Regions from separate parts of the Paenibacillus sp. S02 genome, predicted to be linked through region 2. Evidence: predicted binding sites of a transcription regulator. Region 2 holds the regulator's gene; the other holds the start of a gene.
What was found. The regulator Rex, encoded in region 2, represses fermentation and respiration genes when NADH is low (regulators of the CRP and FNR family bind a similar motif). The targets are predictions, from matches to a motif close to TTGTGAAATATTTCACAA.
Positions count from the first base shown of each region.

Region 1: a site for Rex is predicted at 2,145-2,162, ahead of KAI36_RS04200 (DoxX family membrane protein). Genes of this name have one in related genera too.

Region 1 is NZ_CP073682.1:923,402-931,269, reverse strand. Features, by position in the region: gene KAI36_RS04215 (inorganic phosphate transporter) at 1-106, opposite strand, end outside; gene KAI36_RS04210 (DUF47 domain-containing protein) at 121-735, opposite strand; gene KAI36_RS04205 (DUF3048 domain-containing protein) at 924-2,018, opposite strand; gene KAI36_RS04200 (DoxX family membrane protein) at 2,268-2,786, shown strand; gene KAI36_RS04195 (hypothetical protein) at 3,001-3,924, shown strand; gene KAI36_RS04190 (dioxygenase family protein) at 3,998-4,789, opposite strand; gene KAI36_RS04185 (alpha/beta hydrolase) at 4,882-5,706, opposite strand; gene KAI36_RS04180 (hypothetical protein) at 5,978-6,277, opposite strand; gene KAI36_RS04175 (hypothetical protein) at 6,475-6,906, shown strand; gene KAI36_RS04170 (ABC transporter substrate-binding protein) at 7,068-7,868, opposite strand, start outside.
Region 2 is NZ_CP073682.1:3,452,889-3,460,756, forward strand. Features, by position in the region: gene KAI36_RS15210 (cell wall elongation regulator TseB-like domain-containing protein) at 1-294, opposite strand, end outside; gene KAI36_RS15215 (amidohydrolase) at 332-1,633, opposite strand; gene KAI36_RS15220 (redox-sensing transcriptional repressor Rex) at 1,620-2,273, opposite strand; gene dinG (ATP-dependent DNA helicase DinG) at 2,318-5,185, opposite strand; gene KAI36_RS15230 (tetratricopeptide repeat protein) at 5,342-5,974, opposite strand; gene panD (aspartate 1-decarboxylase) at 6,057-6,440, opposite strand; gene panC (pantoate--beta-alanine ligase) at 6,433-7,371, opposite strand; gene panB (3-methyl-2-oxobutanoate hydroxymethyltransferase) at 7,368-7,868, opposite strand, start outside.

The DNA of each region.
Region 1 (7,868 bases), 2.5 Mb from region 2:
ATACCGAAGTTGCAATCGCGTTCGCCGTATCATGAAAACCATTAATAAAATCAAATGCCAGAGCAAGAAAAATAACAATACCCAATACCAGTAAACTTGTATCCATGTAAAAGGACTCCCTTACGAGTTACGCATAATGATGGATTCCAGCATATTTGCAACATCCTCGCATGAATCCGTTGTCGTTTCAAGGCGTTCGTACAATTCTTTGCGTTTAATCAGTTCAATAGGGTCAGTTACAGTTGCAAACAGGTTTTTAATGCAAATACGCAACAATTCATCCCCCTGATTTTCCAAATCATTCAGGCGAATAGTGTATTCACGAATGGCCAGCAATTTTTTCTGTGAAAGCAAATGCACAGCTTTCTGAATTTCGTAAGCTGATTGACGCAAAATATCAGCGAACTGCACAATATACTCGTCCGGCTCCGTAATATTGTACATATAAAAACGAGAAGCCGTCGCTTCAAGACCGTCCAACACATCATCCATGGTTGTTGTCAGTTCCATGATGTCATCGCGTTCCAACGGCGTAATGAAGGTCTTGTTCAGCTCAGTAATAATCGTGTGTGTGTAATCATCACACTTATTTTCATACTTCTTCATTTCATTTGTAAACAAAGTTACATCCTGAAGATTTGAAGTATGTTGGGCAAAATAATCGGCTGCTTGCACGATCGTATCTGCCATATTTTCCAACGTCTCGAAGAATATATCCTTTTTCTTCAATCTCATAACGATTACCCCTTTACGAAAATATCCGCAACCTGTTTCGACTGCAATAGACAACCTTTGCTATCTTATCACACTCATCAATGTTTTTGTAATGTTTGTAAAAGCAAATTTCATGATATACGTATACATTGCCCGACATGGAAGGTCATTATCCGACATTTTTTCCCTAAAAAGGTGTATTTCGTTTTCTAATTTGCTTCTATGGTTACATGTTCCTTTAGTGAAGTATCTGCAGGTACCACATGTATATAGGATGTACCTGGCGTTAACGGGATTTCAACCCCATTTTTCATAAAACGAATCGCATCGCCTGGTGTATGTTGCCACTCAGCCTGTATTAACTGTCCTTGTTGAAACACCATGGCCTCTCCGCTACCGTCCACCTCAACACTTAATCTGCCTACATCATCCAACGTTCGATGTCTAGCGCTCATCACAATGACATTGGCTGCTGAGAGCTGTTGGTTATTATTTTGATCCACATGTGACTTTTCGTTCACAAAACGCTTATATTGTTGATCCGCTGGATCATAGGTATAAGATACCCGATAGCTTTTAAGCAAAAACCGGATTTGTAAAGATGCTGCTGTCTCGTCCACCATAACTGGGGTTTCACCGGATTTGAGGTAAGAATATACTGGAACGTCCGTCTGCTTGGCATACCCTTTACTATCGCTTCCTTTGCGCAGTCTGTTCACGTCTGTGTATAAATTATGTGGAGGACGACGATCTTTGCTTCGCCAGAAGTAAGCCCCTCCATTTGAAATCTCATCCAGATGTTCCTTACGCTGCTGCTGTAAAATCGCATAGGCATCTGTGCTTCCCCCTGCGTGTATCGGCAACGCACCATAGGTTTCGCCTAGCTCAATCAAATACGGTCGAATGCTACGGACCGGTCCGATCTTTACATCTCCGCCATGACTTTGGAAAAAAGCGACCAGACGGGTAATCCCGCCTTCTGCAAGAACTTCATATACCATGTCTGCCTGGCTAAGTCCTGCCTGTGGACGTGCAGCCGGAGCATTATTGATCATGACAGCGAGCGGTCGCTCCAAAACTGGCTGCTCCACCGGAAGCCCGGTGAGCGGAGCTGTAAATGCCGGAATAGACTGCTCCTTCGGCGGTTCAAGTGCCTCCTTCTCTGTTTCTTGCTTGGTCAGTTGGGGAACGGATTCAGATTCACCCGTATTGGACATAGCAGAACAAGACATCAGCGTCATGCATAACAGAGCTGAGGCCATCACACGCAACCAATGATTTCGTTGGGAAATGGGCCCGGACAAGTTCATCCCTCCACTTAGTTATTTTTCTCATTATAAGCTTTATTTCCTGTTTTTGTCTTGATTGAAGCATGACCAATCTATAGAATACTTATCTGAAGACATTAAAATTTAAAAAATATTTAGACTTTGTGATTTTTATCACAAATAACTGTAACTGAACCTACTACAATAAAGGTGTAGCAAAGATGATCATCCCCAACAAAATGAAATACAACCAACATTATAGATTAAGAAAGAGGAGTGGTTTGAATGTTTAACAGCTGGTTACGTGAGAACAAAGTCGCAATGTGGTTGCTGACTGTAGTACGGGTTTATCTAGGGTATGAATGGATGACCCACGGACTTGAAAAGCTGACAGGTGGATTTGATGCAGGCGGATTTATCTCGGGGGCCATTGCTAAAACAGGTGGAGACCATCCCGCTGTACAAGGCTGGTGGGGATCGTTCTTGGAAACCTTTGCCCTGCCGAATGTAGGTTTGTTCAACGTCCTGATCCCATTGGGTGAGTTCTTGGTAGGGGTTGGCCTGCTTCTCGGTACATTGACTACACTGGCTGCTTTGATGGCTATGGTTATGAACTTCTCGTTCCTGTTCTCGGGTACAGTAAGCACCAATGCAATCTACCTGCTATTTGAAATCTTCCTTGTAGTCGCTGGTGCAAATGCCGGAAGAATTGGCTTTGACCGTTGGGTACTGCCCTTCCTGCGTGGACTGTTTCGTAAAAATAAAGATACCTTTCCAGCGGACCCTAGTCGAAAAATAGCTTAAACATCCCAAAATAACCGTTATCCTCCGGGGTAATGGTTATTTTTTTGCGCTGTTATACTCACAAGGGGTCTTTCAGCTCCTTCTAACTCGGACTCTTTTATCGGATTCATCATCCCCCCCAAACGTTTACAAGTTGGATACAACATGGAATGCTCACGATACATTTACCCTATACACTACAGTTACATCAAAGAACGTAATGGAGGGTTATATCATGAAAAAAATTACCAAAGCCTATCTCATGCTCGCAGCCGTAACTTTCACAGTGCAGACTATGGGATTGGGATATACAACATCAGTCAAAGCGGCGACGTCTACTACGACATCTCAGGCAGAAAGTGTACAACTTATCTCCAAGACCTTCGAGCAGCTACTACGCCAACCCGGCAAGCTACCTCAGGCATTCACTTATTTGCAAAAGCATATTCAATCCATTCCAGCCTCTCAAGCTACCATCATGGTGCTTCATCTGGAAAATGCGCAGAACCAGCAATTGGATTCCTATGCAAAGACCTTATACCCAGCCTCTGTTCAAATCAAAATAAATCAAATCTATAAACCCGGTGATTCGTTCACAAATGTAATCAGCCGTTCAAGCGATGCGAACCTGAAAAAGTTGCTAACTCAAACAAGAGATGCCGGCTACAAACTTGAAACTGCAGAAGGCATGTACTACCCAGTCATCAACTATGAAAAATATAAAGTCTTCGGGAAGCACACCACGACAGATATCCGCAGCTATATTGACATCATGGCGATGGAATCCGGACAGGCGGCTACCAAGGATGCCGCGCTCCGTATCGGCTATCAACAGTTAGCCGGACGAGTGCTGGCACAGGAGGCATTTTTAAACCAATATCCACATTCCAACCGTACACAAGCTATAAAAAAATTGCACGATCTGTACTTCTTCTATACTTTCTATGGCACGAACAATACGCCATTATTCGATTATGATACCGGGAAGATTCATCCGAATGCCAAAAAAGGGTATCAATTCGTCATTCAACGTAATATGGATTCGAAGAGTACCTACATTCAAAAGCTGAAAGCATTTATGACACTGTTGGATCAAAATGCAGATCAGCGTACTACGCAGGTATCCACTTGGCTAAAAAAGAACGTGCCTTCTAATTAATCAAAGACGCAAAATACACAAAAGAACTTCCATTCCCACACACCATGTGGATTCGGAAGTTCTTTTTTTACATTTACGTATCACTTTCTTGACCAAAAGCCCAACAATTGAGACTCAACGAGCCAAGGACATACGACTGAAAAAGCTTATGCGCAGAGCGCTCATGATCCGCAGCCCCCATCGCATAAAACAAAGGTGAAAAATGCTCTATTCCATAAGAAGGTACCGCCTGTTTGGCATATGGAGCCTTTTTGTCATATTGGAATAGGTGACGCAAATTCCAGTCTTGGAGCTGCTGTGCAATCCAGTCATCATATTGAACGGCCCAATCGGCTGGCTCACTCGTCTGCTTGAGTGTCCGCAAGTTGTGGACCAATCCGCCGCTACCGATAATCAAAATCCCTTGTTCTCGCAACGGTGCCAGCATCCGTCCAATCTCGTATTGCTCCTGGGGAGCGCGCCGAGAATCAATGGATAAGGGTACGACCGGTATGTCTGCATCAGGATATATATGCCGCAAAACCACCCATGCTCCATGATCCAGTCCCCGGTTCCGAACCGGCTGGTGGAACAGGTTATGCTGACTGAACAGATGCTCTATCTCCTCATACAGCTTCGGATCGCCTGGTGCAGGGTAATCGATTGAGTACATTTCTTCGGGAAAGCCATAGAAATCGTGCAACGCTGCATGCTGATCATCCGCGCCAATACATTGATCGGGGCTATCCCAATGCGCGGAAAAAATGACAATTCCTTTGGGTCGGGGCAGGCTCGCGCCCAGCTTTGCAAGAAAGCTGGTATATGCGTTATTTTCTACAGCCAGTGTCGGTGAACCATGCGCAACAAAAATTGAGGGTAATGTCATCGCTGCCAACCTCCACACGCCAGTATAGTGTTACTCTTCCATTTTACTCCGGCGAAGGCGCAATTTCCAATACAATCCGTTACACACTCAAATCAGATCATCCAGTGCTGCCAATCCCGTTGAATATTTTCCTGTTCATCTAGCCATTCAAGCGTCCGATCAATGAGCCGTTGCCGCTCTTTACCTGACGAGAAAGTGTGATCTCCCTGGAAAATAATCTCTTTATCACAGCGTCCCTCTGGACGCATCCAGAATATCTTTTGAAACAGAAATGCATAATCCACAGGAATAATATCATCCGAGGTGCCATGAATAACGAGCACATCTCCGTTAAATTTAACGGCCTCCTGAAACGGCTGGAATTGAGCTAACGACTCAAAATAAGCAGGCGTAAACTTATAGCCCAAATAGTCGGCATGACCCGTTTTAACAGACTCATCGTACACGCTTCGCTCCGTAATTTTGACGATGTCGTTGAATGGATAGCCCACTGCTGACCAAAGAACCAGATTTTGTACTCTCTTATCCCGTACGGCTGTGAGAAGGGCAACCGCGCCCCCCAGACTGTGACCGATCAGCGTCACCTTGGTCGGGTCAATGTCCGCACAATTGACGGCGTAGTCCAACACGGTACGTGTCTGATTAATCATGGACTCGAGCCCCTGCTTGCCGTATTCACCTGTGCTTTCCCCACAACCGGCAAAATCAAAGCGCAGGACAAAGTATCCCCCCTCGGCCAGTTCACGCGCAGTCTTGACGAATAATCGATCTACTCCAATACGATTGCCTACAAAACCGTGACATATAACAACGAGGGGAACTCGTCTCTGACGCTCTCCCTCATTTGTACGGTTTGGATAATGAATTGTTGCGGCCAGTTCTTCATGTTCAAAGCGAATTCCAATTTGCCGTTCCATCCTGATTCCCCCTGTTTCAAGCTTCACTACACATTTATGAATTCAAACTCATATAGTAACGTGGAATATCCATCCAGGATATTCATTCACTTTAATTCCGATAAGTTTAATAAGTTTTATAGTAAAGTCAGTCTATCATCGCCCTGCTTCCTTGTCAACCTGTCAGTTCACATCGTTAAAAAAACAAACAAATAGCGCTCCCCGATGCGATTCCGGAGAACGCTATACTACACTTATTAGAGTGAATCCACTACATTAAAGTAGACATTCGTTATTCGTAGCTGCTCCTAAACATTTGGTGGGTCTCCGTTCGTCCCTCCCACTCCAGCTTACAAGAGGCGCCGTTATGTTCATCCTCATGCCACAGGCTACGGTAGTTCTGTGCACCTAGTTCACCTGCAAATTCTGTATCCTCAGCCACTTCAATATCGTCCAGTATACGGTAGGTTGGAGAAGTTCCTTGAACACTCCGGTGACTCACATTTGTAGACGAGGCCACCCCGCTATTCCTGTTCGAAGCGTTTGCCAATCGTTTTTGGACTGAATAATCTGCCTGGTTCTCCAGTTTCATGATGCCACACCCTCTTAACGTTTATATTCAGGTTGCTCTATGTGCTCACCCTTTATCCAGTTTGAGGAGAATGCAGCGGTAATATACATTCTATAGATAAAGTCTTTTGCCATCCGACGCTTCCTCACGTATACTGTCTTTGTTACGAAATGGCGGTTCCATCACCCTGGGATACGCTCATAAAGCAGGAGGAAGAAATGACTAAAGCAAAAAATTATACGCTTATTGCATGGATTGCCTTGTCTATGTTTTTTTTGACACAGGCAATTATCGGATGGTTTGTCACCTTTACAGGCGGGGATATCAGACCCTTTGAAAAAATCAGCCTATCCACCCTTATCATCATCGCCGCAGGAGCCATTCTACTCGTTGAAGCCCTGATGAATTTTATGGACCGTCCCGAAGAAGGCGAGGAGACACAACAGCCAGACCATGCCCCAGTAAAGCCCCAGATGAATCTTAAATCCATCTTGATGTATGTTGTGTTAGTTGTCGTGATTCTTGTCGCCGGACTAGCGCTGCGCAGTGTACTGCCGGTATTCAGGATCTCCCCTTGGGTAAATTTAATTCTCGCCGCCATCGGCTTTATTGGACTCAAACCGATTTTTCTGCGTAAAAAACGTTCATAGCCCGCAATTCTCATTATATGGAGCTGCCTCATTTTGGATCGTAGCAGCTCCTTTTCATTGCAATCAGGCAACCAACTTACAGCTTGGGTGTGCGCTAAAAAGCCGTATTCCTGGCCTGCAAGAAGCTGCATGGGGGAATACGGCTTGATATACTTTAGAACTTATTTGGAAAATAGTTGTTCTGCATTATCCAGAGCAATTTTATGTCCCATCGCGGAGTAGTCCAGCCAAGGCTGTCCGTCCAACATGTAGACATGCCCTTGCTTCACCGCTTTGAGACCTTGCCATACTGTATTTCCTTCCAGCTGTTTGTATACCTTTTGGGCATCCGCGCCTTTACTGATGATAACAAGGATCGCATCGGCATCATAATCCGGTAAAACCTCTTGGGAAACAACTTGATAAGCCTTATTGATCTTTTCTACACCCTTGGCTGGCTTTAAACCCAAGTCCTGATACAACAGCGGTCCTACGGGACGCTTCATCCCCATAACACGAACCTCTTTCGCCGTCACACGTACAGCCATAACCGTTCCGTCCCCAATTTTTGAATGAATCAGCTTTTTGACTCGTTCCTTCTGTGTATCATAATCTTTTAGAAATGCGTCTGCCTGTGCTTCATGTTTGACCATAACGGCTATTTTTTTCAATTGATCCTTCCATGTGCCTTCATCCAGATCAAAAACTTCGGTCGGCGCAATTTTTTCAAACTTGGCCACATCGGTTCCCGAATATTTTTTGTCCAAGAAAATATGATCAGGTTGAAGTTCCAATACCGCTTCCATATCCGGGTCTGTGACAACACCTAGCTTACGGGTACTTTGAAGACGATCTTTTACATGGGGCAGAAAATCCTTCACATCTCCACCAATGACCGAACCAGCCGGAGTAATGCCCAATGCCAGCAGGTTGTTCGTCAAATGAATAGACATCGAAGCAATACGCGAATCCGCACTAATGGT
Region 2 (7,868 bases):
ATTATCTGCCGCAGGTACGTTAGGTTGTCCCTCCACTTTTTGAAAAGGAACCCACACCATTATATTTTCATTCTGTGCATTTTTCCCTTGAACCACCCAATATACCTGATCCCACACAGACTTCCATGTTTGAGTCGTGCTAACCAGACCACCTGATTGCTTGGCCTTAATGATAGCGGCATTTTCCTCAGCCACCTGGTCTTGAGTAACATAGGAATAATACCAGAAAATGCTGATCAGGATCAGTATCACGGCCAAAATGGCGACCGCTATCCACTTTTTCTTATTTTTCAAACCCGTGCTTCCTCTCTAAGGGGATGTGACACCTGAATTAGCGCGACAGCAGCCCTTCAAAGGCGGCTTGTGCCTCATGTTTGATACGTTCCTCGTCCATAGTCAGGCATTCGCCGTTTTTCACAACCTGACGACCGTCTACCCATACGTGAGCCACGTCTTTGGCGCTTGCAGAGTATACCGCATGGGAAATAAGATCTGTACGCGGCAAGAAATGTGCCTGATTCAGATCCAACGCGATAAAGTCAGCCTTGTTGCCCGCTGCCAACGCTCCTACTTCTTTTAAACCAATCGACTTTGCACCATATTCTGTTGCCAGACGCAGCGCTTCACTTGCAGGAACTGCCGTAGGGTCACCGGATACACCCTTGTGAATAAGTGCCGCCAGACGCATTTCCTCGAACATATCCAGGTTATTATTGCTGGCAGGACCATCCGTTCCGAGAGAAACAGTAACCCCTGCACGCAGCAATTCAGGCACTCTGGCCACACCACTTGCCAGCTTCAAGTTGCTACCAGGATTATGCGAAACCGCTACACCACGTTCAGCCAGTAAAGCTATTTCTTCGTCGTTCAAATGAACGCCATGGGCAACAAGCGAAGGACGGGAGAAAAAGCCAAGCTTATCCAAGTGTGCAACTGGACGCAAACCGTAGTCGCGTACGTTTTGCTCCACTTCGGCGATCGTCTCAGACATGTGCGTATGCAGTGGCAAGTCCAGATCATGCGCAGCTTGTACGAATTTTTCAATAAACGCAGGTGGACATGTGTATGGCGCGTGCGGAGACATCATCGTTGTAATACGCCCGTCTGCTTTACCATGCCAGTTACGCGCAAAAGTCACGGCCTCAGCCAGCTTGATTCGCTGTTCTTCTTCCGAGCATAGTCCAATTGCTCCACGCATCAGACTTGCACGAATACCTGACTCTTCAGCTACACGAGCCACCTGATCCATATGATCGTACATATCCAGGAAGGTCGTTGTTCCACCTTTCAGCATTTCCAGCACAGACAAGGACGTACCCCAGTATACGTCCGTAGATGTAAACTTGGCTTCCATAGGCCACATTTTCTCCTGAAGCCATACTTGAAGTGCCAAGTCATCTCCATGCCCACGCAGCAGAGACATCGCCGCATGACCATGAGTATTAATCAGACCAGGTAAAAACAATAGCCCCTTACCATCGATCGCTTCCGTCTCTTCCTCACCCGCAGGCAAAGTTTCGCCAATATAAGTAATACGGCTATCCTCCACAATCATAAAACCATGGACTACCCCAGCTTCTGATCCATTTACGGCAAAAGAGCCGTTTTTAATCATCCATTTATTCACTGTCATATTGTGTTTCTTCCTTTCCGTCCTCCAAATAATAAGCGAGGCTAAGCAAATCAGTTGTAAAGTCTGTGGCATGAATCCGAATGTTGGCCGGTGCCTTGAGAGTAGTCGGTGCAAAGTTCAGGATCGCTCCAATTCCGCTCTCAATAAGCCTGTCAGCCACGTGCTGTGCTTCAAAATCAGGTACAGTAATAATCCCGATTCGAATGTTTTTTTCTTTCACAGTCGCTTCCAGTTCATCCATCGGTTGAACGACCAATGTATTGATCTTGGTCCCTACCTTATCCGGAAACGCATCAAATACTGCTACAATCTTCATATTGTCTTTTAAATAAGCGTTATAATTCGAAAGGGCTTGCCCCAGATTACCCGCACCGACCAATACGACATTAATTTGCTGGTCGATTTTCAGGATATGGCGTATTTTCTCGATTAGATAAGAAACATCATAACCGATACCCTTCCGACCAAAATCTCCAAAATAGGCGAGATCTTTACGGATTTGGGCCGGGTTCAAATCTAGCCTCTGTCCCAACTCTTGAGAAGAGACCGTAGCCACCTCCCGTTTGTGAAGTGCATTCAGATAACGTAAATATACGGGTAACCTCCGTACGACAGCCTCTGAAATTTTATCTGATTTCATACTTGCTCCCCCTAATTGTAACGAACATACTTAGTGTCCGTCCGTTATGCCTCTGTCTCCGGGGCGGATTGGAGCCATTCGGCGATGCGGGGCACCATTTGCTCCGATGGCATATGCTCCATTTTTGGTCCCGGTAACGAGTACAAAAAGTGCTTTCCGTAATAGGATTCGATCACACGCGTATCGTAAACGATAACGACCCCATGGTCGCTCGCTGTACGTACCAACCGACCAAATCCCTGTTTGAAGCGTATGACCGCTTGTGGTACAGACAGCTTCATAAATGGATTCTTCTTCTGCTGCTGAAGCAGCTCGCTTTTTGCCTCCAGCAACGGGTGGTTCGGCGGTTGAAACGGCAAGCGAACAATGGCCAAACAAGTCAGAGCCTTCCCCGGAATATCGACGCCCTCCCAGAAGCTGCTGGTTCCCAGCAATACAGAAGCTTTGGCTTCCTGAAAACGGCGGGTTAGCTTGCTGCGACTGCCACTGTCCACACCTTGTCCCAGCACAGTAATTTCGCTGGATGCTAAGGCCTCTTTGAGCGGCTCATACACTTGCCGGAGCATCCGATAGGAAGTAAACAGAACGAGCATTCTCCCCCGCGTCGCCTGAGCAGTCGCTCCTAGAGAACTAACGAGCATATCTACAAAGTGTGCATCTCCTACACTGCCCTTCACGCTTGGGAAATCCCGTGGAATGACCAGCAACACCTGATCCCTGTAATTAAAGGGTGACGGGAGCTGCGAAGTCATCAGCCGCTCTTGATCTGCAGCCTCCTGTAAGCCGAGCTGATCGATCATGTACTGAAACGACTTATCTACCGATAAGGTAGCAGACGTCAGAATAATGCTTCTTTTTTTGTCAAAAAACATTTCTTTCAACTGGCGGCTCACATCGACGGGCACCGCATAAAATTGCAATGATTTACTACGGAATTGCCCACTCGCTTCGAGCCAGTATACGGTTGTTTCATCATCGAGTCGGATAAAAAAGCGCAAATTTTCTCGGATCCCCGCCAAATCCTTGAGCAGACCCGTGATATCTGTAATAAGGCTATCCGCCGCATAATCGTCATGTTCTTCCTTGACGTCCAGCATCAGCTTGTCGCCCTTGCGCAAAATTTCACTCATCGTTACATATAGCTGATTTTCCAAAGCCCCCGCCTGATCCCACTTTGCAGGCTTGGCTGAAGGTTTGAGACGGGAAGAAAACTGTCCTGTTTCACCCGGTGTCGCATCGCTTCGCTCTGGCAACATGCCAAACAGCTTGTCGCTTAGCAGGTCCCAAGTTTCCTTAACCTCTAACACGAGCGGATACATCTGGTCGATGGTTGAGGCCCAATCCGCCGACTTCTCGTGCCCCGATTTTGCCAACTGTTGACGAAGTGAAGGCAGTTGTCCATTCTTGCTGTCTTTGAACAGTCGCGTCAGTGTATGCACGAGTGTGAAATATTTCATATGCATACCTAGGTGCTTACCAGCTACTTCCTCCAGGTGATGGGCTTCATCAATCACCAGATGTTCATAGCTCGGCAACAACTGGTGACTGGCTTTGACGTCTGTGAACAACTTAGAGTGATTCGTAATAACGACATCCGCTATTCCTGCTTCATGGCGTGCACGATGATAATAGCATTTGCGGAACCATGGGCAAGAACGACCAAGACAGGACTCTGAATCACTCGCCACCGTTTCCCAGAAATCCCCTCCACGGTTGCTCAAATTCAGTTCTTCATCATCACCGGTTTCTGTTAGCGTCAACCAGACGATCATTTGAGCCGCTGTAATTAAATCTTCCTTCGGTGTCGCGAAGTCTCTTCTGTTTATTTTATGTTCAAACTTACGCAGACACAAATAATGTCCCCGACCCTTGAAAATAGCAGCCCGGAACGGAAACGAAATCACCTTGGTCAGCATAGGAATGTCGCGCTCGCGTAATTGCTCCTGCAGGTTGATCGTATGTGTACTTACCATAACGCGCTGTCCTTTTTTTACACTGTGATACAGCGATGGGAGCAAATAACCGAGGGACTTTCCTGTTCCTGTACCTGCTTCGATCAGCAGATGCTTGTCTTCACTCAGTGCCTGATTTACACCCTCAATCATCTGTATCTGCGCCTCGCGCTCCTCATATTGGCTCAAGGATGAACGCAAATTGTCCCGCACATCATCCATGTACTCCTCAAAGGAAACACCTGAAAGTGGATTCGGGTCATCTTCTCTACGCGGTGCAGCTAGCTCCGTCCAATCTTCCACTTTTAGCGCAAGCTGACGAAAAAACTGATGTCCCTCCAAATCCTGAATAGGATCAAGCTCTTTCTCTTCACGCACCCCATCAAGAAACCATCCAAGGTCACTGTCTTCCTCTGCAAACAAATCGCTAAGCCGCTGTATCGTTATCAGAGGTAATGCTTGAAGCTCACCCAGACACTTTAAAAACACCTCAGCCGTAGCCAACGCGTCGCTGTCTGCTTGGTGAGGGCGATCATGCGCCAGCCCGAACTCAGAAGACACAAAACCTAACTGATACGAAGATAGCGATGGAAACATAATTTTCAGAAAATCCATTGTATCCAAGATTCTTCCGCTAAACGGCAAGTAGCCGCACCGATCCAGAGCGTTTTGCAAAAAATTAAAATCAAACGCCACATTATGACCGACCAGCACAACATCGTCCAGCATAGGCACGAGCTCCATCATCATTTCTTCAAGTGCAGGAGCATCCTTGACGTCATCGTCTGTAATTCCGGTCAATCCAGTGATAAAAGGTGGAATAGATCTGCCAGGGTTCACATAAGAGCCGTAAACACGGGAAATGCTGTTATCATGATCTATAATTGCAAGTCCGACTTGAATGATGTCATCCGCGGACTGGGTGCCTGTCGTTTCAAAATCCAATACCGCAAATTTCATTCGGGCTTAATCCTTTCTTATGACACTTACAAAAATAATAACTCTGTATATTAGCATAGCAGAAGATCGCCTGTTTGGAAATTAAGACAGCCAAAAAAGACGATGCATACGCCGCCTGAGAGGTGGGCATGCATCGTCTTACTCGGTGTCTGACAACTACATCCAGGTCATCATGGAGCTGTCGTATCGAAGCTTTTCGGTACCGGACAAACAGGCTTCCATATTGTGCAGCGGCTCGGGTAACGCAGGATCGAACTGATGTGCGAGAGCAAAACATTTTTGCGCCTCCTCTACGTCAGCCTGCTTTGCCAACAGACAGCCTAGCGCATTATAGATGACCGCCTTTAGTCCTGCCTGCTCAGTCAGGTCCAGCACCTTCTGAAAATGGCATACAGCCTCTGCTGGATCATCTAGTTGAAAATAGGCCATTCCCATATACATGCGACTCTGCCAGCTGTTCGGAAAATGCTGTAGTACCTGCTCAAATTGTTGGATCGCCTCAGGGTACATAAGTAATCGATAATACCCTTGCCCCCGATTAAAAGCTGGCAGCTCTTTTTCAGGCAGCTCAGTGTCAGACATATCGGTCTCTGCGGAAAACCCGGCCGCACGCAAGCAAACCATTTTTTCCTCAAAGGCCAGCCACTCATCCATAATTCCGTCACTCATTCTCCGCAGCAGACTCCAGTGCTGTAGCAGCTCCTGCCTGCGGGAGCCCTGGGCTGATGGGTAATGCTTCACGATATCATCTAACATGCTGTTCATTTCTGCGAATACATGCTGGAACATGTGCATCCCGCCCTTATGAAAGATGGATTAATACACTCACATTTTTCGCTTAAAAGACGGGTTTCATCCGCACTCCCATTCATTACATGATCGTCGCGTGTACTTCTTTGTTCATCGTTTGGGCTGGTTTATTATGTTCATCAACAAATACCACTGTTGGTTTGTATGTTTTGGCCTCTTCATTCGACATGGAAGCATAGGAAATAATAATGACTGTATCACCAGGCTGCACCAAACGGGCTGCCGCACCGTTGAGACAGATCACTCCGCTCCCACGCGGTCCGGGGATAACATAGGTTTCCAGTCGAGCTCCATTGTTATTGTTTACAATTTGAACCTTTTCATTCTCCAACAGATCCGATGTCTCCATGAGATCTTCATCTATAGTGATACTCCCCACATAGTTCAGGTTAGCTTCCGTAACGGTAGCGCGGTGAATTTTGGATTTCATCATGGTTCTAAACATGGGAAAGCACCTCCGCCTTCTGTATTCTTATATTGTCAATCAGTCGGGTATTGCCAAATTTCACAGCCAGCGCTACGATGACGTCTTCCTGAACATCACATAGCCGCTGCTCGGGAAGAAGGGGCTCCAGGCCGGGAAAAGTTAATATTTCAATGTAATCAATGTCTGCTAAAGGAGAGGAAGTAATCGTGGACTCCACCATTTGATGTAGCTGACGAATCGTAATTGTGTTTGTTACAATATCTTCGCTCACTTCTTGCACCTTACGCAGTGACTGGGACAGCACCAACGCCTGCTCGCGCTGTTCTGCACTTAAATACACATTACGGGAGCTGAGGGCCAAACCATCCGCCTCTCTGACGATGGGACAAGGTACGATAGTCACGTTCATATTGAGATCAGTCACCATCTGCTGGAGCACTGCAACCTGCTGTGCGTCCTTCATTCCAAAAAAGGCCAAATCAGGACCTATCATGTTAAAAAGCTTGGCTACCACCGTAGTCACACCATCAAAATGGCCGGGACGGGAGGCACCGCACAGACGATCTGTCAAAGCGGATACACGAATTTTGGTTTGGGTTGGTTGTGGATACATTTCTGCTACAGTTGGCAAAAATACAATATCCACGCCCTCGCGCCGTGCTACCTCTAAATCACGAGCTTCATCGCGGGGGTAGCTTTCCAGATCTTCATTCGGTCCAAATTGAATCGGATTTACGAAAATGCTAAGCACCACCGTATCTGCCATTTCACGCGCCTTGTGCATCAAACTCGCATGCCCTTCATGCAGGTATCCCATTGTTGGTACAAAGCCGACTTTATGTTGCTGTAAAGAGGTAGAACCGTGTACCTTTTTTGTTCCGCTTGTCCCAAGCTGCCGACGTTCAGCAATAATCTTGCGCAGCTGAGCCACTTCTCTTACAATGATCATGATCGTGATTCCACCTTTTCCTTTGCTTGTTCCTGTGTCTGTCCTTTTGCCTTACCATATAGGGATTCCACAACGCGGTCATCCGCGCTGAACACATGCTCTGCGGCCGGAAATGCCCGCCCTTTCACATCACTCACATATTGCTCAATGCTGCTGCGGATCAAGCCACCTACATCGGCATAGGTTTTAACAAAGCGTTTGCTGAAATAAGGCGATGCGTACTGAATCAGATCGTGATAAACGAGTACCTGACCGTCACATCCACGTCCAGCACCAATTCCAATGGTTGGAATGGAAAGCTCTTTAGAAATCGCTGTTGCCACTTCCTCAGTTACCAGTTCCAGTACAATGCCAAAAGCACCCGCCTGCTCCAGCGCCTTGGCGTCCGCCATCAACCGGCGTGCGTCCGCTTCGTCCTTGCCTTGAATGCGATAGCCGCCAATTTGATTAACCGATTGCGGAGTAAGCCCGATATGTCCCAATACAGGCACACCTGC